2 linked regions of the Limosilactobacillus reuteri genome follow. The protein of the gene in region 1 interacts with the protein of each later gene in a pairwise test. Links are inferred from orthologs where the notes say so. Each region holds a gene or a part of one and is shown on either strand. Other genes may lie near its edges.

Region 1 (16,135 bases):
CATACAACACTGGTAATCAAACTAGAGTTAAACCAACCACGGTATTGGTCAGACCCTTCAAGGTAAAGGTCCGCTGGGTATGTTAAATAATCACGTTCAGCTAATACCCCTTGGTGTGATGAACCAGAATCAAACCATACGTCCATAATGTCAGTTTCCTTAGTGAACTTACCATTAGGAGAATGTTCATTAGTGTATCCTTCTGGCAAAAGATCTTTTGCTTCACGTTCAAACCAAACATTAGAACCATACTTAGCAAATAATTCTGCTACATGGTTGATTGTTTCTTCTTCCATGATTGGTGTGCCATCTTCAGCATAGAAGATTGGTAGAGGTACACCCCAAACACGTTGACGAGAAATTACCCAATCACCACGGTCTTTGATCATATTGCGAAGACGAACCTTTCCCCATTCTGGGTGGTACTTAACGTCTTCTAAGGCGTCCAAAATACTTTGACGCATCTTTTCAATTGATACAAACCATTGATCAGTTGCCCGGAAGATGATTGGTTGCTTTGTCCGCCAATCAAATGGGTAACTGTGTTGTAATGGCTCTTGAAGAAGTAAAGCATTGTTTTCTTCTAGCTTTTGAAGAGATACATCATCAGCATCTTGGTAGAATACCCCTTCAAAGCCTTCACCGTTTTCCTTAGTTAAAACACCTTGATCATTGATTGGGGCAAAAATTGGCAAGTCATACTTTTTACCAAAGTTGTAATCATCATCCCCATATCCAGGAGCAGTGTGAACAAGGCCAGTACCAGCATCAGCAGTAACATAATCTGCTAAACCAACAAGAAGATCACGATCAAGGTATGGATGTTGAGTAGTCATCCCTTCAAGTTCTTGACCCATTAAATGATCAACAACTTCATAATCTTCCCACCCAAGTTTTTCTGCTAATTTCTCAAGCAGGTCTGTTGCAACAACAAATTTCCGGTCATCATTTGCTGGCTTTACAACAGAGTAATCAAACTTTGGATTAACCGCAACTGCCTCAGAAGCAGGAACAGTCCATGGTGTTGTCGTCCATACAACTAAATATGTATCATTATCTAAACGGCCTTTGCCATCTTTAATTTGCTCTACGAAGAAGGCTGTTTTAGCAACAACATCATGATATTCAACTTCGGCTTCTGCTAAGGCTGATTCTGAAGACCATGACCAGTAAACTGGCTTCTTAGCTTGGTATAATAGACCTTTCTTAGCAAATTCACCGAATACCCGAATTTGAGCAGCTTCAAATTCTTTATCAAGGGTAAGGTATGGATGATCCCATTCACCACTTACACCTAACCGCTTAAAGTCAGTCCGTTGCTTATCAACTTGCTTAAGGGCATATTCCCGACAAAGATCACGGAATTCAGTTAAGCTCATCTTCTTACGGTCGTAACCGGACTTAGTCAATTGGTGTTCAATTGGCAATCCGTGAGTATCCCAACCAGGAACATAAGGTGCCCGGTAGCCAGACATTGACTTATAGCGCACAATAAAATCTTTAGAAATCTTGTTCATAGCGTGGCCAATGTGAATATTACCATTAGCATATGGAGGCCCATCATGTAAAACAAAAGTAGGCTTTCCTTCATTTAGTTTTTGTCGTAGTTCATAAACTTTATTTTCTTCCCATAGCTGTTCCCGTTGTGCCTCAGTTACAGGTAACTTTCCGCGCATTGGAAATTTAGTACGGCCAAGGTTTAACGTATCTTTAACACGCATTGTAACTACCCCTTTCATTAATTCTTGTATTTTAATAATAAAAAAGCTTCCTCCCATTTATCTTAAAACACGAACATGTGCTGCTTGTGGTCCCTTTTGTCCTTGAACAATTACTAATGAGACCTCTTCATCAGGGTGAAGGATACGACGACGCGTTCCTTCAATTCCACTATAATGAACAAAAATTTCTCCTTCGTGAGGAACTGTAATAAAGCCCCATCCTTTTTGTTCGTCAAAACTTTTTACTTTTCCTTTGAGCATTTATCCACGGTTGTTCATTCCTTGCCAGTAATAGATTGCCATGATTGTCTTAGCATCTTCAATTTCGCCTTGATCAATCATTTCAAGCGCTTGTGGTAAAGTTACTTCTTTTAACATCAATTGTTCATCTTGATCTTGCGGCAGCTCGTTGCTAACCCGTTTTAATCCCGTGGCCAAATAAAGAGTCATGTATTCATCCATACAACCAACAGAAGTATAAAATGAAGAAATCTTTTTTAAACTTGTTGCTTCATACCTTGTTTCTTCATTTAATTCACGTTTAGCCGCATGAAGAGCATTATCAGCATCCCGTTGGTCGAGCTTCCCCGCAGGAATTTCAAGGGTTGTTTTCGCAATTGGTGCGCGCCACTGTTTTTCAAGAATCATTTTATTATCAGCCGTCAAAGCCAAAATCGCAATTGCTGGTGCATGGTGGACGATTTCTCGTTGTGTTTTATTACCATGTGGGGTGATAACTTGCTGTACTTCAACATCGATTAAATGGCCGTGAAAAACTGTTTTACTACTTATTGGTCGCTCTTCAAATTCCATTTATCCAACATAAAATAGTATTAAGTAAACAATAATAATTGCCACAATCAAAGCAATGATTGCAATATTTAAACGACGCTTCAAGCGCGCTGTTTTTTCTGCCACTGTTTCGTCATGACGCTGACTAGCAACTGCTTCGCGACTATAAGGTCGATCAGTTGTATTTTCTGCCGCTTCATTAGGTTGTTCAGTCTGACGTTGCTGTTGACGATATTGACTACGTGACATACGTGATTGTTGCTCATCTTGTTGTTTATTATCCACTTACTTATCTAAATCTGCAAAGAGCTGAAGAAGCATGTTTGCAGAGCGTTTTCCGGCATCAATAATAAAGTCGTCAAAACTAACGCCGGCATCTTCATCACCTGTATCAGACATTGCCCGAACTACCACATATGGAATTTGGTGGTCAGTGGCAACTTGTCCAACCGCTGCCCCTTCCATTTCACTAGAAAGTGCATCAGGGAAATTATTCAAAATCTTTTTAATTGCTTCTGAGCTTGCAATAAATTGGTCACCAGAAACAATTAATCCTCGTTTTACATTTAAACCAGTCTTTTCGCCGGCTTTTTCTAAGGCTTGTCCCCATTGATCAGAAGCCTTAAAGCGCGGTTCTTTCCCTGGGAGTTGACCATAACGGTAATTAAATGCAGTTGCATCGACATCATGGTAGGCCGTTTCAGTTGAAATTACAATGTCCCCAACATGTAAGCCTTCACCAATCCCGCCAGCTGATCCAGAATTAATCACAACATCTGCCTCACAATCGGTAATTAAATGTTCAGTAGTAATCCCAGCTTCCACTTTACCAATTCCAGATTCTACTAATACAACGTCTTGATTACTGATCTTACCGAAAAGGTAGGATTTACCCCCGATTTCCTTTTCTTGTTTATCAGATAACTTCGCAGTTAATTCTTTAATTTCTTCAGGCATTGCACAAATAATTCCAAATCGCATTTAATTGTCCCCATTAATCTTCTTTAGGTTTTCAACGGTTCTAACAATCGTAGCAATTAACTGATCAATATCTTCTTCCGTATTTAACCCACCAAAACTAATTCGAATTGATTCACTAATTCGGGGGCTATCAGCGCCAAACATCGCTGTTAAAACGTGAGAAGGTTCAATACTACCCGCTGTACATGCAGAACCACCAGAGACTGCGATGCCTGCAAGGTCTAGGTCTGTCTGGATAACATAAGTTGAAATTCCCTTAAACCATAAGTTAAGCACGTGGGTTTTGTTGATTTGTCCATTAATTTCAAAATCAACATTATTTTCCTTAAGCGCATTAACGATCTTTTGCTTAAAGGCATAATAACGATCACGGCGTTCTTCTTTTACCTCCGGCGTGTTTAATTCTACCGCTTTAGCAAAACCGGCAATTCCAGGTACATTTTCAGTCCCCGCACGGCGTTTAGTTTCTTGGTCCCCACCCTTAATAAAGCTTGGAAAACTAATGCCATCACGACGATATAAAAATCCCATCATCTTTGGCCCATTAATCTTATGGGCTGATGTTGAAAGCATATCAATATGATCAGCTTTAACATCAATTGGCAACAGTCCATATGCTTGAACTGCATCTGTATGGAACCATGCTTGATGGTCTTTCAAAATTTCACCAATCTCATGGATAGGCATTTGACTACCCACTTCATTGTTTTCCATCATAATGGTTACTAAAATCGTATCATCACGAAGAGCGGCCTTAAAATCATCAATTGAGATATTACCATTTTCATCAACTGGCAAATAGGTTACCTCAAAGCCATGTTCTTCTAAAAAATGGAGAGGTTTTAAGACTGCCTCATGCTCAATGGCAGTTGTAATAATATGCTTACCAAGATTCTGCCGTTTAAAAGCAGTTTGGATAATAGCAGTATTATCACTTTCAGTCCCCCCACTGGTAAAGATAATCTCATTATCATCAGCATTAATGCTTTGGGCAAGAACGTGACGACTATCTTCCATTACAAGTTTGGCATGACGCCCATAAGAGTAACCAGTTGAGGCATTTCCCCATGATTCTTGCATTTGTTTAGTCACTTCCGCAATCACTTCTGGGGTCATTGGGGTTGTTGCTGCATTATCCAAATAAATCTCACTCACTTATTTAGTGAATATTTGCCGGGCAACCATTTCATCTAAAATATAGTGATATTGTTGAATAAATTCAGCTGCGCGTTGGTGATTAAAAATATTAATTTTTCTTAAACCATTTCCTGAAAGAGTCTCCATTTTAAAACCGTCTAAATCACTGTTAATTAAAATCCGAAGACGGGCAACCGGTTTAAATGGGTTATCAGTATCGAGACTTCCTAAATATTCAAAGTTTCCCCGGTTAGTCTGTTCAAATCCCAAATCAAGTAAAGCATATTTTTTTATCTCTGGGCTAATTGTGTATTTATCCTTATCACCAGAAATTTGTACTGTTTTTGTAAATTCCATTCAAACGTATTGAAGCTGCCGGTCATGACTGTAAGCACGATCAATAATCGCGCTCCCAAGGCATTCCTCTCCATCGTAAAAGACAACCGCTTGACCTGGAGTGATGGCCCGTGCAGGATCATCAAATTCAACTGTTACCATTTGATCATCCTCTGACAAATGAACAGTAACGCCAACATCTGTCTGACGGTAACGGAACTTGGCCGTACAATGAAAATCACGCCCATAACGACTTACAACATCATCAACCCAGTGGATATCACTCGCTTCAAGATGAGTAGCATAAAGATAGCTGTTTTCGTATCCTTGACCAACATAAAGAACGTTCTTCTTCATATCCTTACCGATTACAAACCATGGCTCATTACTTTCCTTATTACCACCAAGGCCAAGCCCACGACGCTGACCAATGGTGTAATACATTAAGCCCATATGCTGACCAACGACCTTACCATCAAGGGTCTCCATATTCCCTGGTTGTGCTGGAATATATTGACTCAAGAATTCACGAAAATGACCATCCTCACCGATAAAGCAAATTCCAACAGAATCCTTCTTATCAGCAGTAGCAAGCCCTGCTTCTTCAGCAATCTTTCTGATTTCTGGCTTAGTGTAGCCAGCTAATGGAAACATTACCTTATCCAACTGCTTATAATCAAGTTGACTTAAGAAGTAAGTTTGATCCTTGTGTTGGTCTTTAGCACGCATCAAGTGCATCCGGCCGTTCTCATCACGCTTTACATCAGCATAGTGTCCAGTAGCAACGTAATCAGCACCTAATTGGTTAGCATATTCAATAAAAGCCTTGAACTTGATCTCTTTATTACAAATAACATCAGGATTTGGTGTACGACCTTTCTTGTACTCAGCAATGAAATACTTGAAAACCCGATCCCAGTATTCCTTCTCAAAGTTAACAGAATAGTATGGAATCCCAATCTTAGAAGCAACTTTTGCTACATCTTTGTAGTCTTCAGTGGCAGTACAAACACCATTTTCATCAGTGTCATCCCAGTTTTTCATGAAGACACCAACAACATCGTATCCTTGACGTTTCAAGAGAAGAGCCGTCACTGAAGAGTCGACTCCTCCACTCATTCCTACCACCACACGTGTATGACTATTATCAGCCATTTAAATCGTATCAGTCGGATCAACCTTGCTCTTGTGAAGGTAAGATGTATCATTCCACTTTTCAAGTTCAAAATGACGACCATCATTAGTAATAAGAATCGTCGTTGATGTATTGCTTAGTCCACCACGATCTTTCAAGTGAGCAAGCGGTGTTCCAATCAATGCATTAATGGCAGCATTCAAGGCAGCTCCATGTGAAATCACGAGAATATTACCATTAGGATACTGGCGACAATACTCTTCAATTGCTGCACGGAAACGAGCGATTACTTCTAGAAAACTTTCTCCTTCTACTAATGATTCATCATATTTATCAGGATGATGACGAAAGTTTTTTAAGACTTCAGGCCATTTTGCCGCAACATCTTCAAAATGCATTCCCTCCATTTTGCCTAAATTAAATTCTTTTAACCGGCTATCAATTGTTAATGGGATTTCTGGATTCAAATGGTTCAATAATGCCTGAGCTGTTACGCGCGCACGCTTTAAAGGACTAGTATAAGCGTGTTCAAACGGAATTCTTTGTAAAGAACTTGCTAATAATTCAATTTCACGATAACTATCCTTTAATAACGGTGAATCGCCATTGGCACCTTGATAACGGGATTCTAAATTCCATTGCGTTTTTCCGTGCCGGATTAAATAAACTTTTGTCATCTAATTTTTCTTTTGCGTTGCCTGAAGCGCTTTTTCAATATCATTAAGTCGTTGCTCACTTTTATGGTAGTAGTTAGGATCTAACTGCTTAGCTTGCGCAAGGTAGTCTTTGTATTGCTCACCAAGAACCATCGCTACAATTCCGCGGTTAAATTGCGTATCAGCACGGCCCGGATGATACTTTAGAATTGCATCATAATAAGCCTTAGCCTGTTTAAATTCACCTAATGCTAATAATGAATCACCAATTACCTGATTAATTTCAGGATCGTCTGGACGTAATTCAAGGGCAGTTAATCCATAAGCAACGGCTTGCTTGTATTGTCCCTTTTTCATATAGCTTTGGGCTAACATAAGATAAGAATCAGCTTTGAGTTTGGGATCATCAATCTTATTGTAAAGCTTAATTGCTTCATTAACTTTGCCAATCTCATAGTAAAGGTTACCAAGACCATAGTTTAAGAGGTTCATAGCATCCTTGTCACCCTTTGCCTCAAAGATCCCCAAAGCCTTCATAAAGAGTTCTTCTGCTTGTTGATAGTCATTTAACCGGGTTAGCAAAGAACCTAAATCATAATAATTGTTTACTTTATCTGGGTGCTCATCAATTGCTTCAACTAGTTTATGAACTAATTTTTCTGTTTCCTTTTTCTTAGGATCACGAAAACCTTTTTTCTCTGTCATTTATTTGGCTTGATGCAAACTTTGTAAGCTAATATTTTCCATTCCGATTAATGGATCAATTGTCTCTGAATTAATGAGATCAGCTGTTAGGATATATTGCTGAGCATCATTATTTATTAACTGTTCATTTTCTTTTTGAACAGGTTGCGGACTAGAAAGTTCTTTGGTTAACGAATCCGTTTGATGATCCAATTTTGATTTTAGTTCACCATGCTTACTCCAAACCTTATCAAGACGATCGACCAAAGAAGTTTTCCGGTTAACTGCTTCATTTTTTACACTAGTCACAACCGCATACGGCTCACCGATCAAGACTAACTTTTCTGCGGCACGGGTAATCGCCGTATATAAAAGATTTCGTTGAAGCATCCGGCTAAACTGCTGAACAATCGGCAAAAGAACCATCTTAAACTGACTTCCCTGTGCTTTATGGATCGAAATACAATAAGCTAACCGTAATTGATTCCATTCCATGCGGCTATAGCTCACTTCATTACCATCAAAATCGACAGTAATTGATTCATTTTTCTTACCGACTGTCCTACCGCTTTCAATTGCTGTGATTTTTCCAATATCACCATTAAAAATGTTCTTTTCTGGAACATTAACGAGTTGCAGAACCTTATCTCCAACACGAAAAGTTAGTCCCCTAAAATCGACTTCTTGCTTTCCATTAGCTGGAGGATTATATGCCTGTTGTGCAAGTTCATTCAAACGGTCGATTCCCGCCTGTCCGCGGTACATTGGTGCCAAGATTTGAATATCATTTGCGGAATAATCTCGTTTTTTAGAAAGGTCAATAATTTGTTGAACCACACTTGGCACTTGGTTAGCATGGCATGAGATAAATGATCGATCTGGCATTTTATTCGTTAGATCTGATGGTAACTTACCCTCTTTGATAGCATGAGCTAATGGGATAATTGTTGAATCAGCAGCCTGGCGGTGAATATTGGTTAGTTCAACTTTGGGCAGTTCTGCAAAGTCAAGAAGATCATGGAAAATTTGCCCGGGACCAACAGATGGTAATTGGTCTTTATCACCTACCAAAACCACATGCATAGAAGTAGGGACGGCTTGAATAAGAGTCTTAAACAAGAGGGTATCGACCATCGACATTTCATCAATAATCAATAACGAGCCTTCTAAATCGCGGGCATTCATATCAGTTGGCATTTCCCGACCGTTAAGTCCTAGCAAGCGATGGATTGTACTTGCTGGCAAATCTGTAGCTTCACTCATTCGTTTAGCAGCTCGGCCTGTAGGAGCAGCTAGCAAAACAGGAAAAGACTTTTCCTTATATTCATTTACATCCAATGAGAGATTATGAATTTTCGCATAGCTAGCTACAATTCCCTTAATAATTGTTGTTTTTCCCGTTCCTGGGCCTCCCGTAAGAAGCATGACTTTGCTGTTTAAGGCTGTTTTAATAGCCTCTTTTTGAACTTGGTCATAGGTTATCCCCGATTGATCAGCAACTTCCGTAACTGTTTTTTCAATAGTCGTTGCTGGTAATTTTTCCTGGTCAACGGTAAGAAGACGATGTAAGTGATCAGCAATTTGCCATTCCGCGTTATAAAGGGCAGTTGGATAAATTTTTTCATCCGCGTAACTAATTTCTTGATTTTTCTCTAACTCAACAATTTGGTTGGCAATTAAATCTGTAGAAACACGGCCACCACTTCCTTGGGCAAGCAATTGGATAGTTTGCTGCAGAAGAGGTTTTGTTGTAGTAAATGTATCACCAGTTTCCATTGTCAAGTCATCAAGTGTCTGGATAATTGCTGCATCAATCCGGCGTGAATCATCCGTGGCAATTCCTAATTTTTGTGCCACCTGATCAGCACGATTAAAACTAATTCCATCTATTTCAGCGGCGAGTTGATAGGGGTTTTCATTAATAATATGTAGAGTTTCTTCCCCGTACTTGTCAAAAATTGCACTACTAAGGTTAGCGCCAAAGCCGAGATCATTTAGGCCGATAATAATCTCGTCCATCCCCTGGTTTGCCCGTAAATTATCAACCAATGAATCCTTAACTGCTTTGCGGAGTTTTAATTTATCTAAAACATGCGGGTCAGCAATAATTTTATTAATCGCATCTGTTCCTAACTTGTCGACAATTTTTTCAGCCGTCTTTTTTCCAATTCCGGTAAATTGTTTTCCAGACAAGAAATCAACTAACCCATCCTTGCTTGTAGGACGGTTGACATGATAAGAAGTAGCTTGAAATTGTTGTCCATATCGTGGATGCTCAACAATTTTTCCCTCAAAGCGGTAAGTCTGATCATCACTAAGATCACCAAAACTTCCGGTTACAGTAATTTCCGGCTCGTGCCAATCAAAATTTGCTTCTTCAACCGAGACAATTAAAACTTTAAAAAACGAATCTGGACTAGTAAAAATCTCAGATTGTACCTGACCAATAAAAAAAGACGGCTCCGTTGGCGTCTTAAATAGGTCGATTTCTTCAGCCATTTATTTACGATTAAACAATGTATCAATTGATTGGTTATTGTGGATACGAACAATTGCTTCTTTTAATAAATCGTCCACTGATAATTGAACCAACTTAGGGAATTCTTTCTCTTTTGGTAGGTGGATTGTATCTGTTACAATCATTTTTTCAAGAGGAGAATTTTGTAACGTATTTACCGCATCAGCTGATAATACTGCATGCGTAGCAATTCCGTAAACTTTAGCGGCACCAAAGTTCTTTAATGCTTGTGCAGATAAGTTCATCCGTACTCCTGTATCTACAATATCATCAACAATAATCGCAGTCTTTCCTTTTACATCCCCGATTACATATTCCGGTACTTCTTGTTCAGTCCGTTCCCGAACTTCATTGTTACGGTTATCAATAATCGCAATGGAAGCTTTAATTCGTTCAGCATATTTCCGCGCTAAATTAACGCCAGCATGATCAGGGGCAACTACTACAATATCATCACCCAAGTTTTGTTCCTCAATATATTTAGTAAAAAGACTGGTTGCTTGAAGATGATCAACAGGAATATCAAAGAAACCTTGAACTTGAGGAGCATGAAGGTCAATCGTTACTAGTCGACTAATTTGATCCATTTCAAGAAGGTTGGCGATCAATTTAGCTGTAATTGGTTCACGGCTTCGTGCTTTTCGATCTTGACGTGCATAGCCATAGTATGGCATTACTACGTTAATCTTGGCCGCACTTGCCCGCCGTAGAGCATCAACCATAATTAATAGTTCCATCAAGTTAGTGTTAACTGGATCAGAAACTGACTGGATGACGTAGACCTCACAGCCACGAATACTTTCGTCAATTGTAATTTTAATTTCCCCATCAGCAAAATGACTAATGGAAGCTTTACTCAACGGAATCCCCACGCGTTGAGCAATTTGTTCAGCTAGTTTTGGATTTGAATTTAGTGAAAATAAACGCACATTATCGGCATTTTTTATCTGGGTCATTTAGTTTTCAAATTTTAAGGAAGGTAGTGAATTAACAAAAGCCAAATATGCTTTGTTTTCATCCGTTTCAACGCTACTGCTTTGAAGCTCATCAAGATTTTCTTGGTGAATTGTTGACTCCTCTACAGTAATAATATGAGTAAACGTAGCATTACCGATTAGTTCGACCCAGTAGTTGTAGTCATCACGGTGAAGAATTGTCTTAACCATGCCACCAGGATTATAAACACTAATTGGTTCATTAAATGATGCTGCGTCTGGATGAGTGAGGGCTAAAGCGAGACTAGTGGCAGACATACCTGTCCCACAAGCATTTGTAAAGCCGACTCCTCGTTCAAACGTTTTTACAAAGAGTTTGTTATGACCGAGAATATGGCCAAAATTAACATTTACCCCGTCACTGAAGTAAAGATTATCACTATTTAACCGTGTACCTAATTCTTCAAGTGCTGGGCCATTTAGCTCTTCCATACTAACAAAACTAATTAAGTGGGGGTTAGGAACAGCAAGGGCTGAAAAACGGAGATTAGGATATAACTCAGGGACGAGGGTGTCTAACAGGCGCTCATGGCCAAGATTATCAAATGGCAAAGCAGTGCGGTCAAACTTTACTGGTGAAATTTCAACCGCAAAAGCAGGAACTCCAGGTGCAAGGTCTTCATGCTGACGAACACGAAGACTAGCATTCATTGTATCAACTTTAAAATCGGTTAAATTATCACGTTCTGCTACATAACGAGCAACCGTTCTCAAACCATTACCGCACATTGAGGCTTCGCTGCCATCTGCGTTAATTACCCGCATTTGTGCTACCGATCCTGGTCTAGTTGGATGGTTAACAACTAAAACGCCATCAGCACCACCGAGAACGCCATTTTGTGTATCAGTTACTTTTCGGGTAAATGAAACTAGTTCTTTATCGGTAAGGGGAGTAGTCAATTGTGTTTGGTCAAGAATAAAAAAGGCATTTTGTGATCCGTGTACTTTTAATAATTGCACCATCTAATTTGCGAAAAAGCGATGGTAAATAGCTCGAACGGCATCATCCGCGTCTTCGTTGTATGTTCCGATCATAATTGCAATTCGTGAAGCTCCTTGATTAATCATGGGAACCGCAATGTGTTTTTCGGCTAGAGGCATTAATATATCATCAATTACCCCCGTGCGATTACGCATACCTTCACCAACAACCATGGTAATTGCATAATTATCAATCCATTCTAAACGGTCAGGATTAATCTCCTCTTGAATTTCATTGCAGATGGTATCGATTAATTGGTCATTAATTGCATTCCGATCAAGGATAATTGTTATATCATCGATTCCGGAAGGCATATGTTCGTATGAGACGTTGTGCTTTGCGAGAATTTCAAGGATCCGAAGAGTAAAACCTGCTTGCTTGTTAAGAAGATATTTGTGCAGGTAGAGGGCTGCAAAGTGTTTTCCACTCACGACCCCCGTTATAATATCGCTTGGTTGAAAATCTTTATCAGGGACAATCATTGTTCCCGGCTTTTCAGGATCATTAGTATTACGAACATTAATTGGAATATTTCCTTGAATAGCAGGAATCAATGCTTCATCGTGAAAGACGGAGAAACCAGCATAAGATAGTTCTCGCATTTCCCGGTAAGTCATGGTTGTAATTGGTTGCGGATGGTCGACAATTTGTGGATTGGCTGAGTAAATAGCATCGACATCGGTGAAATTTTCATAAGTTGAAGCGTGAAGACCGCGCGCGAGAATTGCACCGGTGATATCAGAACCACCACGGGAAAAAGTAGCAATGTGTCCAGCAAGAGTTAGGCCATAGAAACCAGGGAATACTAATAATTCGTTCTCATTAAACGTAAAATGACTCAAGTTTGCATATGTTTCTGGAATAACGTTAGCATTATTGGGTGTTCCAGTAACGATAATACCAGCTTCACTTGGTGTCACAAAACGTGCTTCATAGCCTAAATGCTGCAAAAGGATAGCCATTAGTTGAGCGTTTAAGCGTTCACCATGAGCTTTGAAAGCGGCCAAGAGATAGTTATCATTTGGATACGTATGGTTAGGAAGACCTTCCAGTCGTTCAACTAGCGGAATTAATTTATCTGCTGGTAAGCCAAAATAAGCGGCAATCTCTTGATATCGATTTAAAATTTGTTCAACGATTTCTTGGGGATTTTGGCCTGCAATTACTGCTTGGGCATATTTAATCAGTAAGTCAGTAACTTTAATATCATCGGCAAAACGTTTACCCGGCGCAGAAGTGACAATTACCCGGCGTTGGGGGTCAGAGGTAATAATATTAATTGCATTTTGAAAGGCTTCTCCATTAGCCAGAGAACTTCCACCAAATTTTACAACTTTCATTTATTGTTGGTATGGTTCATCCAAATGAATTAAATCATCATAGGTTTCTCGTTTAATTACAACCTGAGCTGTGCCTTTTTCTGCAAAGACAACTGCTGGACGAGGATTCCGATTATAATTTGAAGCCATTGAATAACCATAAGCACCAGTATCAAGCATCGCTAAGACATCTCCTGGTTTTGTAGCCGGTAATACCTGATTCTGACTGAGGATATCACCAGACTCGCAATACTTTCCTGCTACCCGAACATGTTCAACCAACTCTGCACGAGGATTATTTGCTAAGACCGTTTCATATTGTGCTTCATAAAGTGCTGGACGAATGTTATCACCCATCCCCCCATCAACTGTTACATATGGCTTCAACCCTGGTACATCTTTACGTGATCCAACAGTATAAAGATTATAACCAGCGGGCCCCGCGATTGAACGTCCGGGTTCTATCCAGATCGCTGGCATAGCAAGATTTGTTTCTTTAATTTCAGCTTTAATTACCTTAATAATTGCTGCCACAAATTCTTCTGGAGCAAGTGGTGTATCATCTTTTACATAACGAATTCCAAAACCGCCCCCAACATTGATCACAGCAGCTTGATAGTTAAATTTTTCTTGCCAGTGGGCAGCAACTTCAACCAACTTCTTAGCTACCCCTTCAAATCCCGCAAGCTCAAAAATCTGTGAACCAATATGGGCATGCAACCCTTTCATTTGCATCCGGGGATTCTCGAGGACTTTTGCTAACGCCTCATCTGCCTGTCCTGATTGAAGGTCAAACCCAAACTTACTGTCAACCTGACCAGTTTGAATGTACTTATTTGTATGAGCAGAAATTCCAGGAGTAATTCGCAACATTACATCAACATGTGCATCAAGCTTCTCCAAAACGTCTGCTAGCAATTCAATCTCATGGAAGTTATCAATCATGATTGTTCCCACGTGATGGTCAATTGCCATTTCCAATTCTTCCCGTGATTTATTGTTTCCGTGAAAACTAACATCAGCCATTGGAAAGCCGGCTTTGATTGCCGTATATAATTCACCACCAGAAACAACATCAACATGCGCACCTTCTGCAGCAACTACTTGATACATTGCGATTGCTGAAAAAGCTTTACTAGCATAGCTAACCGCATAATCAACATTATTTTCTTCAAAAACCCGCTTAAATGCTCGAATCTGTTGGCGAATCTGTTGAACATCATAAACAACTAACGGGGTACCAAACTGATGAGCTAAGTCAACCGCATCACATCCCCCAATCGTTAGATGACCAGCGGCATTTAATTGTTGATCAGTAATCTGTTCGTTCATCTAAAGCTTCCGTAAATCGTCCTCTAATTCAGTCTTACCAGCAGTTTGGTCATCAACATTCTTAATAAACTTAGCAGGAACTCCCGCAACCATCGTATGAGGAGCAACATCATGAGTAACCACGGCGCCAGCAGCAATGACCGCTCCTTCTCCTACATGAACCCCTTCAATTACCACCGCATTGGCGCCAATCATTACATTGTCATCAATGCGGACTGGTTCAGCTGAAGCCGGTTCAACCACTCCAGCTAATACAGTACCAGCACCAATATGACAGTGGCGACCAACAATTGCACGGCCACCAAGAACTGCCCCCATATCAATCATCGAATCGGCACCAATTTCAGCACCAATATTAATTGTTGCGCCCATCATAATGACAGCATTGTCACCAATAAGCACTTTATCGCGAATAATTGCTCCTGGCTCAATGCGGGCATTAATATCCTTCAAATCAAGCAAAGGGACTGCTGAATTACGCGCATCGTTTTCCACATGGTAAGATTCAATTGCTGAACTGTATTCCTTTAATAACGGTTCAATAACTGTCCAATCACCGAAAATAACACCCGTACGCTGTTCAAGAAATGTTTCTACTTCTGTGGGAAATTCTAAATCACCCAAATTTCCTTTAAGATAGACCTTTACCGGTGTCTTCTTGGGTGCGTTACTAATGTAGTTAATGATTGTTTGTGCATCTAATTCAGCCATTTAATTTTGCATCCGATATTCAAGAAAACCAGTAATCGCATCTACTCCACGTTTAATTGCTTTTTCATTGGGGGTAAGGGTGGCCGAATGTAATTGTGAATCATCTTCAACCCCAAGCCAAAACATGGTTCCCGGAAATTTAGCCAGTAAGTAGCCAAAGTCTTCCCCAGTCATTGCTGGTTCTGTTTCGATAAAGTTTACAGTTGGTGTTTCTTCCATATAATGGATAAACCGTTTTGTTAATTCTGGATTATTTTCTACTGGCCAATAGCCACCCTGATTTAATTCAAGGGAAACATCCATGTTAAAACTACGCCCGATTCCTTCACATACGTCCTTCAAGCGGTCATCAATAGTTTCAATCATCGTCTGCGTTAGTCCCCGAATCGTTCCTTCAATCCGTGTATGTCCAGCGATAACATTTCGAATCGTCCCGCCGTCAATCTTTCCTAAAGTAATTACACCACTTTGAATAGGATCGATACTCCGCGAAATCACAGTCTGCACTTGAAGAATTAATGAGGCTGCCGCAACGACCGTATCATTAGCATTTTGAGGATACGCCGCGTGACCGCCCTTACCATTGAGGTCAATATTAACTTCCGTGGTTCCCGCAAACAAGGTCCCCATCCGACAACCAATTGCTCCTGCTGGCAAATCAGGATTATCATGCAAACCGTAAAACTCATCTGGTTTCCACTTTCCGCTAAACAAGCCCAGTTCATATGCCCGCTTTCCACCATTTTCGCTTTCTTCGGCCGGTTGGAAGAAAAACAGGATATTATCTTGCGGCTGGTGTTCACTAAAATAATTCAATACCCCTAATGCAACCGTCA
Region 2 (16,136 bases), 1.2 Mb from region 1 along the record:
AATGAAACTCGCTTCTGATACACAAGGCTCTTCAGTTGAAGGAATTGGTTTTGCCATTCCAAGTAATGAAGTTGTGACAATTATTAACCAGTTAATTAAGAATGGTAAAATAACTCGTCCATCACTCGGAATTAGTATGGTGGATCTTAGTAATGTTACTTCTGATCAACAGCAATCAGTCTTAAAACTACCAACAAGCGTAAGCAAAGGGGTAGTAATTATGGATGTGAATAGTGGTTCAGTTGCTGATACTGCTGGATTGAAAAAGTATGATGTCATTACAAAGCTTGGTGACACTCAAGTTACAGATGCGGGTTCATTAAAGGCGGCCTTATATAAATACAAAGTTGGACAAAACGCTAAAGTTACTTACTACCGTGATGGTCAACAACACACCGCAACTTTGCATTTAACAAAGAGTGCTGATACAACATCAACTGATGACTCACAACAAGATAATAATTAGGTGACAGAAACGGATCCATTACGTTATAGTATACTTGCGAGCGGGAGTACTGGAAATGTAACTTATTTGGAAACGCGCAACCACCGGATCTTGATTGATGCTGGTTTAAGTGGGAAGCGGATTGAAAATTTAATGAAGAAGATTGATCGATCATTAAAGGATGTCGATGCGATTTTTGTAACGCATGAACACAGTGATCATACGCATGGTGTTGGTGTCTTGGCACGTCGCTATGGGATGGATGTTTATGCCAATGAAGGAACCTGGCAGGCAATGGCCAATAAAGTTGGTAAAATCCCATTAGCACAAAAGCATATTATTGCACCAAATACTGTTAGGGACTTGGGAGACATGGATATTGAAAGTTTTGCGGTATCTCATGATGCTGCGCAACCGCAATTTTACCAAGTTCACCACAATAATAAGACCTTCTGTATTATTACGGATACTGGTTATGTTTCTGATCGAGTTGAGGGAACCATCCGAAATGCAGATGCCTACGTAATGGAATGCAATCATGATACAGAAATGTTGCGGATGGGTCCTTATTCATGGCCATTAAAACAGCGGATATTAGGGGATGAGGGTCACCTTTCCAATGAAGAAGGTGCCGATGCATTGATGAGTGTTGTTGGGCGGCGAACCAAAGAGATTTTCCTTGGTCACCGTAGTCAACATAATAACATGCGTTCGCTCGCCCACTTAACAGTTGCAAGTTTGATGGAGCAGCATGACTTTGGCGTCGATCATGATTTTAAATTGCAAGATGCTGAACCAGAAGAACCAAGCAAGTTAATGACGTTATAAATGAATTTTAAACGTATTCAATGGATCTTTATCCTTGCCTTTTTGCTTTTTGATATCTTTGTTGGAAGTTCATTAATCTTAGAAACTAGATTTACCGTTTCTAATGGTCAGCAAAATCGCCAATCAACAGTGTTAAAAGAAATGCGCAATGACTCGATTAGTTATGGCGAGCTTTCTAATAAGCAGCAAACCGGATATTATATTGCTGGAAAGAAATCCTCTGATAGCGGAGTCCTAGAGCAAGAAGCCGGGAAATTACGTAATCAAAATTTTCGTCTTTCTTCAGGAACACTAACTAGTGAGTTTGATAAGCCAATTAAAACAACTAAAAATAATGAGATTCGGCGTGTCGACCGTCTATTAAAAAATAAAAAGATGGTAAGTTTAGGAAATCATTATCGCTATAACAAGGAATTATCGGACAAAAATACCCTTGTTTATACGCAAATGCTAGAAGGAAAGCCGCTATTTTCAAATGATGGGCAAATTCGTTTTCGGATAAACTCTGACTATGGGATAACAGGTTATACGCAGACTTACTTGCAAGATGTTGAAATTCTCCGGCAACGGTCAAATACGATTAGTCAGCGCCGAGCAATTACCTGGTTGTATAAACATAATCAAATTCCTAATAACTCCCGCATTAGGTGGTCGGTGCTCAGTTATTCTAAGCTCCTTAACACTACTACTGATGATAAAGCAGTCTATGTGCCAACGTGGACTGTTGAAATCAAAACTAAAAACTCAGGAGCAATTCAACAATTACAAGTTAACGCATTTAATAGTACAGTTATGAAGGAAACGCCAGATAGTGTGAATACGAACTCGTTAAATGATAAGTAAATGATGAAGAAGCTGAAAAGTAATTGGCAAGCAATCGCCTTAACGGTTGTTGTGCTTCTTAGTTTATTCATTTCATGGATTGTCTGGACCAACCCATTTCCTTTTGAGGGAGCACGACACGAAAATTTCAATAATAACCAATCACAACAATATACACCGCAATCAAGGGGCGATGTTTATCTCCCAACTAAAGCAGTTGAGACAAATGAAAAAGGAACTCAGAATCAACTTTATAGCCCTAAAGCTAATTTAATTCTGAGCGTAAAAAAAGAGTTAGAGGATTGGAAATTAGGCCGGACAAATGTTGTCAAACAAAATAACAGTGATGTTTATTTGAGTTATTTGCGACGGCGGAACTCGTTAATGCTGACATATCCGGATGAGGTACCGAGCTCAGTCTTCAACGAAACATTTTCCCAGTCAATTGATACTGACCGGGTTAATCAGATTAACCATATTGTTATCCCGCTAAACAGGCAACATGAGATTTACTTACTTGGTGACCACCATTATAGTGTGTACCGAGTACGGGTAGAGCAGGGAAAATTTAACCATATTCGGCAACTCTTAAAGTCAATGGATCGAATCCCAGTTGACCATAAAACTATTAACGGAGTAGCAGTAATGATGTATCCCCGGTCCTTTGAGTTACCAGCATTAGGATATCAAATCACTGCGCAAAACATCGATACCCTTAGTGCTAGTCTAATGAGTACTAACCAACACACAACAATTACGGCAAATCGGAATGGCAACGAGACTACCTATACGGATGGAACCAATCGTCGGCTGATATTTAATCACCAAGATGGAACGCTTAAATACGAAAATTACCTTAGTAAGGACGATCGGGAATCAACAAGCCAGATTTTCCCACACTTCTATAATAAGTTGACGACAATTGGAATTCCGCTTGATAATTTGCGCTATGATGAGGTGAGTGAGCATGGTCGTCGGTTAAACTATCGGGCTTATGTTAATAGCTTTCCAATTTTCAATAGTGATGGTTATGGAGAAGTAACGCTTGAATCTACAAGTAGCGGGAATGAACGCTTCTGGCTAAGTCTTTATAGTCTTCGAGTGCCATTGCCAATTGATCACCAGATGGTCAAGCTTCCATCAAGTGCAGATGTGATTAATCAATTACATGCAACCAACCGGATGCGTGACATCAAGGACTTACGTGTCGGGTATATTTGGAAAACTGATAAAGATAGTCATGTTGTAAAGTTAGTGCCAACGTATTTCATTAAGTATCGCGGCCACTGGGTTGAATATACCGAGTTAGAAAAGTAGGTGAACAGCAAGTTAAAATTTTATCAATCGATTCGTTTTAAAATCGCTCTCGTATTCGTGTTAATTTTGATGTTAACACTTGAATGTGTTGGGGCGGTTTTTGTGCGTCAATTAGAGCATCAAAACCTTAATACGTTTAAGCAAACCATTGAATTACCGTCTTACGTTGATAATTCTTTAGCAGAGCAGCTATCACGATCAAATACTAAAAAAGCAAACAAACAAATTAACCAAATCCTTTCAGAAGTTAATAATAATAATATTTCTGAAATCCGGGTGGTTGATAGTAAGAGTATTGTGCGGGGAACAAGCAACGCTGATAATCGGAGTGCAATCGGTCAGAAAACAACGGATCAAGCAATCAAAGCAACCTTATTAAATAATAGATCGCATACCGAAAATTTATACGATAATTCAAATCACACGCGCTACTATGTTAATGTTATTCCCCTTGTGGATAATAGTAACAATAACGTTGTGGGAGCTGTTTACCTGCGAGCTAGTCTAGAAAGTGTCTACGCTAATATTAATAATATTACTTTGGTATACCTATCTGCGGCGATGATTACTATTGTCTTGAGTTTGATCTTGGCAATTATTATTTCCCAGGAAATTACCCGCCCAATTGAAGAAATGAGGAAACAAACATTACGAATTGCCCGGGGAGACTATTCTGGTCAAGTAAAAGTATTGGGAAATGACGAGTTAGGACAATTAGCAGGGGCAGTTAATAATCTTTCTGTCCGGGTTGAAGAGGCACAGGAGTCAAGCGATTCTGAACGACGACGGCTTGATAGCATTTTATCCCATATGTCTGATGGGGTTTTAGCCACTGATCGTCGAGGAAATGTGACCATTGTAAATAATATGGCGTTACAGTTACTAGGTGTCGAAAATGAAGATGATTTAATTGGTAAGTCAATTATTGATGTGTTGGATATTCGTCATGACTATACCGTTCGTCAACTAGTAAATGGTCAACAGCGCGAGATGATTATTGATATGTCAAACTCTGGCAATAATTTGATCTTAAACGCCTACTTCTCACCAATTCAACGCGAATCTGGCTTTGTCAGTGGGCTTGTCTGTGTCCTTCATGATGTAACGAGCCAGCAAAAAGAAGAACGCGAACGGAAGCAATTCGTTTCAAACGTCTCACATGAGTTGCGGACTCCATTAACAAGTGTTCGAAGCTATGTCGAAGCATTAAGTGATGGTGCTTGGCAGGATAAAGAAATTGCCCCTAAGTTCTTAAAGGTTGTTCAGGATGAGACAGACCGGATGATTCGGATGATCAATGACCTGTTGAGTCTATCACGGATGGATGCAGGGACAACGAAGCTCAATCTGGAATACGTAAATATCAATGAGTTATTTAACTATATCTTGGATCGTTTCGATATGATTATTAAAAAAGAAGAAGATCCAAAAAAGAAAAAATATACCATTGAACGATACTTTACTAAGAAAGATTTATGGGTTGAAATTGATACCGATAAGTTTACCCAGGTAATTGATAATATTATGAATAACGCAATTAAGTATTCTCCAGATGGTGGTGTAATTACAACCCGCTTACTGGAGACGCATAATCATGTTATTTTAAGTATTTCTGACCAAGGTTTAGGGATTCCACGAAAAGATCTTGGACGTATCTTTGATCGATTCTTCCGCGTTGATAAGGCAAGAAGCCGGAAGCAAGGGGGAACAGGTCTGGGACTAGCTATTTCCAAGGAAGTTATCAATATGCTTGGTGGACAAATTTGGGTTGATAGTGTAGAAGGCAAGGGTTCAACATTCTATATTTCCTTGCCATATGTACCTTATGAGGAGGAAGACTGGGATGATGAAGAAGCTGAAAAGTAAATGGCAAAGAAAATTTTAGTTGTTGATGATGAAAAACCAATTTCTGATATCATCAAATTTAATCTTGAAAAAGAAGGATATGAAGTTGTCGTAGCCTATGATGGCGAAGCAGCTTTAGAACAAGTAGAAGCAGAAAATCCTGATTTAATTATTCTTGACCTAATGCTGCCGAAGATCGATGGACTTGAAGTGGCCAAGCGGGTTCGGGCTAAGCATACCATGCCGATTATTATGGTAACTGCTAAAGATTCGGAACTAGATAAGGTGCTGGGGCTTGAGCTTGGGGCCGATGATTATGTTACTAAGCCGTTCTCTAACCGCGAACTAGTAGCACGAGTAAAGGCTAATTTACGACGGCAAGCAACTCTGAAGGCACCGGCAGAAGAAGAAAATAATACCGATATTCAAATTGGCGACCTTACGATTCATCCTGAAGCCTATACCGTAACTAAGCGAGGCGAAAATATCAATTTAACGCATCGTGAGTTTGAACTTTTACACTATCTAGCTCAACATATTGGACAAGTTATTAACCGCGAACATCTTCTTCAGACTGTATGGGGTTATGACTATTTTGGGGATGTTCGGACAGTTGATGTGACCGTTCGACGGCTTCGTGAAAAGATTGAAGATAACCCGAGTCACCCCCAATGGTTAATTACCCGGCGTGGTGTTGGCTATTACCTAGCAAATCCTGATCAGAATTAGGGGCAGTTAGCTCAGCTGGCAGAGCAACGGACTCTTAATCCGTGGGTCCAGGGTTCGATCCCCTGACTGCCCATCAAAAGAGACTGGGAATTAACTATTAATTCTTGGTTCTCTAACAGTAAAATCCGGACTATGATTTTTGATCGATTCAAAAATCGTAGTCCGGATTTTAAATTATTTATAAAATTAGTCGCCAATCGACTAATAATAATGAGTTACCGGAACAACATTCCTCGCAAGTCATTGGGCTATCAAACACCTTACGAGGTATTCATGAAGTATGTCACTGATGAGCAACTACTTTTTTTCTAACTTAAATTGACATTTCGGGACACAAATAAATGAACGTTCCATACTCTGATCCAGCATCAGGCAATACTGGGACATACTTCATTGGCTATTCACGGCACTGGGATGTTACTAAGAAGATGCTTGAGAACATGGTCGATCAAAACGACTATCTTCTTACATTCTCCGATATCCTAACCGGTCAACTTTTCTTCATTCCTTCACGGCCAATGTTGGATCAAATTGCTGATGGTGAATTAAATTAAATGACGATGGGAACCTACCAACAAGTAAAGGATGCCTTAAAGAAAATGGGAATCACTGATTATAACGTCATTGATCACCCTGCAGCTCATACTACAGAAGAAGCTGATCAATATATTGCAGGGCATGAAGGTGTCCGTACAAAGACAATGTTCCTCAAGGGTAAAAAGAAGAAGTTCTTTATGGTGATCATGGACGATAAGAAACGGATGGATTTCCATCGCTTTACTGAACTGACTGGTAATAAGCGAGTCTCAATGGCTAGTCCAGATGCCCTCCAAGAACAATTAGGGTTAGCTCCAGGGATTGTTTCACCATTTGGCCTCCTCAATAATGAAGATCACAATGTTAAAGTTTACTTCGATAAAGATATCGTTGATGAGCCAATCCAAACATTTCATCCTAACGAAAATACCCACACGATTTTTATTAAGACTGAAGACCTATTCAAATTCCTTAAAGAGATTGATTTTGAACCGGAGATTATTGATCTGTAGATGGCATTAAATAAGGTTATTGTAGATCAAGAATTTTGGGATCTTTTCCCAGACGCAACTGTTAACATTATGTTTGTTAATAACTTTGAAAACGACAAAACAAGTCTGACAGAAGACGACCGTGACAAGATGTTGCAAAAAGCTGTCAAAGAATCTGCTAAATATACAGGAGCCGAACCTTTTAGTTCTAATCCAGTTATTGCCCAATGGCGTGATGTTTACAAGAAGTTCCCTAAGCGGAAGGGTGCTCGGGCATCAGTTGAAGCTTTATTGAAGCGTGCATCCAAAGGCCACCATTTTGCACCAATTAACCCACTAGTTGATGTTTATAACTCAATTTCAATGACTTATGGTGTACCCGTTGGGATTGAAGATGCCGATCATATCGCCGGTGATATGCACCTTGGAAAAGCTAAGGGTGGAGAAGCATTCGTTTCTGTTGGTGGCAATGGTGAGAATGAATCAGATCCAGCCCGTGAAGGCGAAATTATGTACTATGATGATGAAGGTGCTGTTTGTCGTTCATTGAACTGGCGTGATGGAACACGGACACAGGTTAATGATGATACAAAGAACGCTGTAATCGTTATTGAATCAGTAAACGCTGAACAAGCCGCTCGCGCTAAGGAAGCAATGAGTAAGCTTAGTGAATTAATCAAGAAGTACTTTAACGTTGAAACAACCGCTGATTACACTTTGACTAAGGATAATCCAGCTGTTCAACGTTAAATGATTGATGTTTTGCGTGAAGTGGGGATGATTGAACGAGCATTGGATTCAATGTCAAATATTGAATTCAAAGAGATCGGCTTATCAAACCTCCAGTTCTTATATGTAGTCCGGATTTACGAACATCCAGGAATTATTGCTGAACAGCTGTCGAACTTGATTAAGGTCGATCGGACAACACTTGCCCGAGCGGTTCATCGCCTGGAAAAGCAAGACTACATTAGACGGGAGAAAGACCCCGTTAATAAGAAAATTAAGCATCTTTATGTAACTGAAAAGGGTAAACAAGTATATTCATTCATCATTCGCGAAAATACTCACTCAAATGAAGTCGCTTTGCAGGGCTTTTCCGATGAAGAGGCTCAGCAGCTTCACGACTACCTAGTACGGATGCGCCAAAATATTGATGAAGAATGGCAATTCGTTAAACATGGTGGTAAGAGAAAGTATTGAATGTCTACAGAAATTACGAAGGAATTTACTCAGGGATTACCTAAAGCTGAACTTCATGTTCATATTGAAGGAACATTGGAGCCAGAATTGAAACTCAAATTAGCCAAGCGCAACCATGTTGATATTGGTCAATCAACAATTGAAGAAGTTCGCCAATCATATCAATATGATGATTTGGCTTCCTTCTTAGCTGTTTACTATCCAGCAATGAATGTTTTACAAACTGAACAAGATTTCTATGACTTAGCAATGGACTACCTCCATCGAGCAGCAAAGAATAATGTTCGGCACGTTGAAATCTTCTTTGATCCACAGGCTCATACTTCACGAGGAATTGCATTCAAGACGGTCATTGATGGCTTATACAAGGCAACGGTCGATGCACGGGCGCTGAATATTGATGCACGCTTAATTATGTGCTTCTTACGTGACTTTTCTCGCGACTCCGCACGCGAAACGCTAGAGGAAGCCTTGAAGTATAAGGATAAGATTCTTGGGGTTGGACTAGATTCTGATGAACATAATAATCCACCAATGAAATTCTTTAACCAATTCACCAAAGCCAGTGCAGAAGGCTTCCACTTAACAGCCCATGCTGATATTGACCAAAAGGACTCGATTGAACACATTCGTGAATTGCTTGAAGTTATCGGTGTAGAACGGGTTGACCATGGAACTAATGTTGTTGAAGATCCGGACTTGGTTGACTTTGCGGCTAAGAACAAGATTGGCTTCACCTCGTGTCCACTTTCAAACTCGTTTGTTAGCCCTGAAATGAAGGGGAAGGAAGTTATTGAACTACTGAGTAAGGGTGTGAAGGTTTCCATTCACTCCGATGACCCAGCATACTTTGGTGGCTACATTGGTGATAACTATTACGCAATCGCTACTAAGTTCAATTTGAGTCGTGACCAAGTAATCACGTTAGCGCGAAACTCTTTTGAAACTAGTTGGATTTCGGATGAACAAAAGGCTCTTTACCTCAAAGAACTTGATGACTATGTCGCTAATAATTAAGTGAACAAAACACGAACATTATCTGGGAGGATTGATCGTGCCTTCCACATCACAGAGAGTGGTTCCTCAATCAAGCGGGAATCTTTAGCAGGTTTAACAACCTTCGTTTCAATGGCATATATCCTCTTTGTTAACCCATCTATTTTGGGTGATGCAGGAATGGATAAAGGGGCGGTCTTTACTGCCACTGCCCTATCTGCTATTTTAGGTTCATTATTAATGGGGATTCTTGCTAACTACCCGATAGCCATTGCTCCAGGTTTAGGTGATAACGCCTTCTTCACATATTCAGTGGTCATTGCCATGGGAATTCCTTGGAAGGATGCCATGGCCGGTGTTCTGGTAGCCGCTGTGCTCTTCACTATCTTGTCATTCCTTAAAGTTCGGGAAATTGTCATTGACTCAATTCCACAGGATTTGAAATATGCGATGGCTGCCGGAATTGGGATTTTTATTTCATTTGTTGGTTTACAAGGTGGGGGCTTAATCATTGCTAATAAGTCTTCATTAGTTGGCATTGGTTCCTTTACCGTGCCAACGGTTTGGTTAACGATCTTCGGAATTTTTGTTATCGCAATCTTGATGGCTAAAAAGGTGCCTGGTGCGATCTTTATTGGTTTAGTTGCGACAACTATTCTGGGTCTTTTGACTGGTTTGATTAAGGCTCCACACCACATCATTTCAATGGCCCCAAGTCTGAAACCAACATTCGGTGTCGGGCTAGAACACCTTTCCGTAATGACTGATCCTAAAATGTGGGCGGTTGTCCTGATCTTCTTAATTGTTGCCTTCTTTGATACTGCCGGTACCTTGATCGGTTTGGCGCAACAAGCTGGCATTATGAAGGGCAATAAGATGCCGCACATTGGTCGCGCTTTGATGGCAGACTCACTTTCAATGCTTGGTGGTGCTTTCATGGGGACTACCCCAACTTCTGCCTACGTCGAATCGTCAGCCGGAATTGCAATCGGTGGTAAAACTGGTTTCACGGCTGTTGTAGTCGCCTTTTTCTTCCTCTTAAGTATGGTCTTCTCACCTCTGCTGACCGTCGTGACGACCCAAGTTACCGCTGCTGCTTTAATCGTTGTCGGTGTACTGATGGTCTCTGCTTTGCGTGATATTCACTGGGATCAATTTGAAATTGCTTTACCTTCTTTCCTTGTCGTCATTGGCATGCCTTTGACCTACAACATTTCTTATGGGATTGCCTTTGGCTTCTTAACTTACCCAATCTTGATGACTGCTGCTGGTCGGCGAAAAGAAGTCAACGGAATTATGTGGACAATGTTAGTTGTCTTTGTTGTTCTGCTCTATGTTTTGAATATCTTGCCTAAATAAATGTCAGAAATTAAATTAAGTGAATACATTGATGCTGGTGCTGCTAAATTACCTGCTGACCTGGTCATTACTGGCGGGACATTAATTAATGTTAATACTGGTGAATATTACAAGGCAGATGTAGCCATTTATGACCAACGAATTGTGGCCGTTGAAAAAGATATCACCGATTATATCGGCCCCAACACTAGAAAGGTTGATGCTACCGGTAAGTATCTTGCCCCTGGGCTAATTGATTGTCACATTCACGTTGAATGTAGTAAGTTAAGTATGACCCGATTTGCTCAGGCAGTCTTACCTCATGGGACAACCAGCATCGTCACCGGTTTAGACGAATACATCTCCGTAATCGGCTTAGATGGTTTAAAAGAAATCTTCAATGAAATTGCTCAACTACCATTCAATGTCATCTGGGGACTACCTTATAAGACTCCTTACACCATTCCAAAATCAACTATCTCTTACGATGTCACCGCTAAGGATCATGCTCAAGTGCAAACGGATCCTCGTTGCTTCGGTGTTTGGGAAACGGTTCGTGAATCCGTGGAAACTAAGGATCCAGATACTATGAAAGTACTAGAATTAGCTCATCAAAATCATCAACCCATTTTCGGCTGCTCACCAATGGCACGTGGAAAAGCACTCAATCAATATCTAATGAGTGGTGTTTCCGTCGATCACGAAAGTTACTCTCATGAAGAATTCTTGGAAAAAGCACGGAAAGGTGTCCACACGGTGATTCGTGAATCTGCCGTGACTAAGTTTCTGAATGAAAATATTAAATCAATTACCGAGAATGTTGCTGGGGTTGCTCGGCATACTAGTTTCTGCTCCGACGATGTGAATGCTACCAGTATTCTTTCTGTTGGTCACATCGATCACATGGTTCGATTAGCAATTCAGGCTGGTGTTAGCCCAATGACCGCAATTCAAATGGCCACCATTAATGCTGCTGAAGCGTATCATATTGATGATCGGCTTGGATCAATTGCTCCTGGCAAACGAGCTGATATTTTACTGGTCGACCATCCTGGAACTTTCAATGTCGAAACTGTCATTAGTCAAGGCCAGTTAGTATTTGACGATGGTCAAGAACAATTTGCTTTTACGGTTCCTGCCCGCTCAAGCGAATTAACGGCAACTGTACATCGTGACCCATTATCAGCAAATGATTTCCAATATCATACTGATCACGCTGATGGTACTGCACTGGTGGAAACGATTAACAGCATTGGCCCCTTCGTTCGGAAACGTCGTGACGTCAAATTGCCTGTTGAAGATGGCATTATTAAGCCTGATGTTGACCAAGATGTGGCCCTAGTTTCTGTGGTTGAGCGGTACGGAATCAACGGTAATATTTCTCACGGTTTTATCTCTAGTTGGTCTTTCAAGAAAGGGGCGATTGCAACCACTGCTGCCCCTGACGACAATAACATGGTTGTCGCTGGTGTGAACTATGACGACATGGCACTAGCTGCGAATAAGTTAATCGAACAAGGTGGTGGCCAAATTGTCGTTGTTGATGGTCAAGTGGTTGCTAACCTACCATTGCCAATTGCTGGGATTTGTTCAGACTTACCTGTTGAAGAATTAGCTCAACAAGAAAAGGCCTTGCAAGAAGGAGCACGGGAGATTGGTTCTAAACTGCCAGACCCTATCTTCTACCTTTCCTTCCTCCCAATCACTGCAATTCCTGATTTAGCCATTACCGATGGCGGAAACGTGGATTACACGCAATTAAAATACTTCAATCCAGTGTTGGATTAGATGGCTGGATTAGCAGGTCTAATTAGGCCTAAGCATAATCGGAAATACTCATTAGAAACAAAGGTAGCCGCTGTCAAAGCTTATCTTTCAAGTGCGTATTCTAACCAGGAACTCCTTCAGCGATACCAAATTAGGAATATTTCTCAACTCCATCAATGGGTTATCAGTTACAATAGTGGCAACCTTACCGTTAATCAGACAACGAGAAAGCGAGCTAGAAGAATGGGACGAAAAGTAACCTTTGATGAAAAAAAGAGTATCGTTCAATGGACGATTGACCATGACAACAACTATAAGGCGGCTGCTGAGAAGTATAACGTTAGTTATCAACGTGTTTATTCTTGGGTACGCAAGTACCAGAAAAACAATGATTGGGCAGCATTGAAGGATAACCGTGGGCGTAACAAGGGTAAAGAACCGACTAATGAATTAAAACGGTTAAGAAAAAACTTCGCGAATTAGATGATAGCCGAGGGTTATTCAGTCCGTGAATTAACCAAAGCTGCTGGAGTGTCTAGGCAAGCTTACTACAAGTGGCTTAAATATGATCCAAATGAACGTGAAATCGAGGAATTGGAACTCCTCAAGTTAATTGAGTAGTTGAGTCAGCAAGTTCCCTATAAGGTAAACAAGAAACGGATTATTCGTATCATGCGAAAGCATGGTATTAAAGCTGACTATCGTCAGCCCAAACATAAGCGTATTCAGGCTCAACAAACTTATGAAGCTGAAAACATTCTTAAACGACAATTTGATCAAAGCGTAGCAAACCAAGTCTGGGTTACGGATACAACTGAGTTAACGTATGGGATTTGAATGAGCAAAATTACTGTGAATTCGGACTTTACCTTGCCAGTCCGCAGTGAAAAACAAATCGCCAGCAACGTTTTGAAAGGCTCGCTGGGGAACCTGATCGAATGGTTCGATTGGTACGTCTACGCTTCCTTTGCTATCTACTTTTCGGGCGCATTCTTTCCCGCTCACAACCCCACGGCCCAACTCCTAGCTGCCGCGGGGGTCTTTGCAATCGGCTTTTTCATGCGGCCGCTTGGTTCGTTAATAATGAGGCGCCTGGCTGATCGCCATGGCCGCCGTACGGCCCTAACTATTTCAGTTCTAATCATGGCCACGGGCTCCTTGATCATTGCGTTCGTCCCGACCTATGCTACCATTGGCATCTGGTCGCCCCTGATTTTGATTGCCACCCGCTTATTGCAGGGCCTGTCGCTCGGGGGCGAATACGGAACCTGGTACTGTGCCCTGTCAAGTTGATTGACTCGTAGTGCCTTGATTGTTGGCGGAAGTCAAACTAACTTGATCGGTATTTGCCAAGGCACTGTTCGCGGCATTATTCGTGGCCGTCGTTTGGACCCCCGTGGTCGTGGCCGCCAACGCTCCGGTTGATTGGTCAACATTCGACGTGGTCGGCGCTGTCGTGGCTACCAGGCTGTTCGCATTAATCGTTTGACTGGTTGCACTCGTGGCCGTCCCCGACATCGTTTGGCTGGTGGTACTCGTCGTGCTGGCCGGTTCCTTGGCCGAAGTCGAATTGCTGGTTAAGCACTTGCTGATGCCGATTCACTGGCACTTGCTGATGCCGATTCGCTGGCACTTGCTGATGCCGATTCACTGGCACTTGCTGATGCCGATTCACTGGCACTTGCTGATGCTGATTCACTGGCACTTGCTGATGCCGATTCACTGGCACTTGCTGATGCTGATTCGCTGGCACTTGCTGATGCTGATTCGCTGGCACTTGCTGATGCTGATTCGCTGGCACTTGCTGATGCTGATTCACTGGCACTTGCTGATGCCGATTCACTGGCACTTGCTGATGCTGATTCACTGGCACTAGCAGAAGCGGATTCGCTGGCACTTGCTGATGCTGATTCGCTGGCACTAGCAGAAGCTGATTCACTGGCACTTGCTGATGCCGATTCACTGGCACTTGCTGATGCTGATTCGCTGGCACTAGCAGAAGCCGATTCACTGGCACTTGCTGATGCCGATTCACTGGCACTTGCTGATGCTGATTCACTGGCACTTGCTGATGCCGATTCACTGGCACTTGCTGATGCCGATTCACTGGCACTTGCTGATGCCGATTCGCTGGCACTAGCAGAAGCGGATTCGCTGGCACTAGCAGAAGCCGATTCACTGGCACTTGCTGATGCCGATTCGCTGGCACTAGCAGAAGCTGATTCACTGGCACTTGCTGATGCCGATTCACTGGCACTTGCTGATGCCGATTCGCTGGCACTAGCAGAAGCCGATTCACTGGCACTTGCTGATGCCGATTCACTGGCACTTGCTGATGCCGATTCGCTGGCACTTGCTGATGCCGATTCACTGGCACTTGCTGATGCCGATTCACTGGCACTTGCTGATGCTGATTCACTGGCACTAGCAGAAGCGGATTCACTGGCACTTGCTGATGCCGATTCGCTGGCACTTGCTGATGCTGATTCGCTGGCACTAGCAGAAGCGGATTCGCTGGCACTTGCTGATGCTGATTCGCTTGCACTTGCTGATGCCGATTCACTGGCACTTGCTGATGCCGATTCGCTGGCACTAGCAGAAGCGGATTCGCTGGCACTAGCAGAAGCTGATTCACTGGCACTTGCTGATGCCGATTCACTGGCACTCGTCGAGGTACTGGTACTTAATGATCCACTCAATGACGCACTTTCACTTTGTGCTGCACTTAACGATTCACTTGTACTAATAGATTCCGACTCTTGCCTTTCGCTTGTACTAGTAGATTCCGATTCCTTCAGGGAATGAGCATCAGCAAGTGCCAGCGAATCGGCATCAGCAAGTGCCAGTGAATCCGCTTCTGCTAGTGCCAGTGAATCAGCATCAGCAAGTGCCAGTGAATCGGCATCAGCAAGTGCCAGTGAATCGGCATCAGCAAGTGCCAGCGAATCGGCATCAGCAAGTGCCAGTGAATCGGCATCAGCAAGTGCCAGTGAATCGGCTTCTGCTAGTGCCAGCGAATCGGCATCAGCAAGTGCCAGTGAATCGGCATCAGCAAGTGCCAGTGAATCAGTGCCAGCGAATCCGCTTCTGCTAGTGCCAGCGAATCGGCATCAGCAAGTGCCAGTGAATCGGCATCAGCAAGTGCCAGTGAATCGGCATCAGCAAGTGCCAGTGAATCAGCATCAGCAAGTGCCAGTGAATCGGCATCAGCAAGTGCCAGTGAATCGGCTTCTGCTAGTGCCAGCGAATCAGCATCAGCAAGTGCCAGTGAATCGGCATCAGCAAGTGCCAGTGAATCGCATCAGCAAGTGCCAGTGAATCGGCATCAGCAAGTGCCAGTGAATCAGCATCAGCAAGTGCCAGCGAATCAGCATCAGCAAGTGCCAGCGAATCAGCATCAGCAAGTGCCAGCGAATCAGCATCAGCAAGTGCCAGTGAATCGGCATCAGCAAGTGCCAGTGAATCAGCATCAGCAAGTGCCAGTGAATCGGCATCAGCAAGTGCCAGTGAATCGGCATCAGCAAGTGCCAGCGAATCGGCATCAGCAAGTGCCAGTGAATCGGCATCAGCAAGTGCCACCACGCTCATTTAAATACTTTGGCAATTCGTCTTGTACCGCCTGTAAAGCTTGACGATTAAAAAGAGTCTTTGCTGATAACCGCTTTTCCGCATTGAAAGGCACAATACCTAAGTGCATATGCGGTGATGAGATCAGAAAAGGAAGTTTATGATATTGTTTTGAATTTTGCAAAAACAGACAAACGCATTCGCATGGTTACTTTGGAAGGATCTAGAACAAATACAAATATTCCGCCTGA

Evidence for each region.
Region 2: the proteins of lysA (region 1) and yycF interact in binary tests that used the Escherichia coli proteins (3 or more experiments, as listed by UniProt). The link is inferred for Limosilactobacillus reuteri from one-to-one orthologs.

Annotation. Positions count from the first base shown.
Region 1 is NZ_CP059275.1:579,801-595,935, reverse strand. The notes cover bases 12,434-15,432. They hold lysA (diaminopimelate decarboxylase), read right to left. Parts: upstream 14,589-15,432; coding sequence 13,278-14,588; downstream 12,434-13,277. Other genes in these bases: HHK02_RS03375 (N-acetyldiaminopimelate deacetylase), read right to left, coding at 15,300-15,432; dapD (2,3,4,5-tetrahydropyridine-2,6-dicarboxylate N-acetyltransferase), read right to left, coding at 14,589-15,299; HHK02_RS03390 (aspartate kinase), read right to left, coding at 12,434-13,277. In the rest of the region: ileS (isoleucine--tRNA ligase), read right to left, coding at 1-1,721; HHK02_RS03450 (cold-shock protein), read right to left, coding at 1,779-1,982; HHK02_RS03445 (NUDIX hydrolase), read right to left, coding at 1,983-2,534; HHK02_RS03440 (hypothetical protein), read right to left, coding at 2,535-2,798; HHK02_RS03435 (5'-methylthioadenosine/adenosylhomocysteine nucleosidase), read right to left, coding at 2,799-3,494; HHK02_RS03430 (cysteine desulfurase family protein), read right to left, coding at 3,495-4,649; HHK02_RS03425 (DUF1831 domain-containing protein), read right to left, coding at 4,650-4,988; tRNA 2-thiouridine(34) synthase MnmA, read right to left, coding at 4,989-6,122; HHK02_RS03415 (histidine phosphatase family protein), read right to left, coding at 6,123-6,779; HHK02_RS03410 (tetratricopeptide repeat protein), read right to left, coding at 6,780-7,463; SF1B family DNA helicase RecD2, read right to left, coding at 7,464-9,941; HHK02_RS03400 (ribose-phosphate diphosphokinase), read right to left, coding at 9,942-10,916; dapF (diaminopimelate epimerase), read right to left, coding at 10,917-11,918; more of HHK02_RS03390, read right to left, coding at 11,919-12,433; more of HHK02_RS03375, read right to left, coding at 15,433-16,135. UniProt on the Escherichia coli protein: Specifically catalyzes the decarboxylation of meso-diaminopimelate (meso-DAP) to L-lysine. Is not active against the DD- or LL-isomers of diaminopimelate.
Region 2 is NZ_CP059275.1:1,814,858-1,830,993, forward strand. The notes cover bases 4,133-7,132. They hold yycF (response regulator YycF), read left to right. Parts: upstream 4,133-5,278; coding sequence 5,279-5,986; downstream 5,987-7,132. Other genes in these bases: walK (cell wall metabolism sensor histidine kinase WalK), read left to right, coding at 4,133-5,278; HHK02_RS10565 (prolyl-tRNA synthetase associated domain-containing protein), read left to right, coding at 6,541-7,035; HHK02_RS10570 (B3/B4 domain-containing protein), read left to right, coding at 7,036-7,132. In the rest of the region: HHK02_RS10525 (S1C family serine protease), read left to right, coding at 1-466; HHK02_RS10530 (MBL fold metallo-hydrolase), read left to right, coding at 467-1,273; HHK02_RS10535 (two-component system regulatory protein YycI), read left to right, coding at 1,274-2,116; HHK02_RS10540 (YycH family regulatory protein), read left to right, coding at 2,117-3,412; more of walK, read left to right, coding at 3,413-4,132; more of HHK02_RS10570, read left to right, coding at 7,133-7,764; HHK02_RS10575 (MarR family winged helix-turn-helix transcriptional regulator), read left to right, coding at 7,765-8,217; add (adenosine deaminase), read left to right, coding at 8,218-9,234; HHK02_RS10585 (NCS2 family permease), read left to right, coding at 9,235-10,572; HHK02_RS10590 (adenine deaminase), read left to right, coding at 10,573-12,339; HHK02_RS12715 (hypothetical protein), read right to left, coding at 13,896-15,017; HHK02_RS12950 (hypothetical protein), read right to left, coding at 15,553-15,906; HHK02_RS10625 (aminoglycoside 6-adenylyltransferase AadE), read left to right, coding at 16,024-16,136. UniProt on the Escherichia coli protein: Response regulator member of the two-component regulatory system CpxA/CpxR which responds to envelope stress response by activating expression of downstream genes including cpxP, degP, dsbA and ppiA.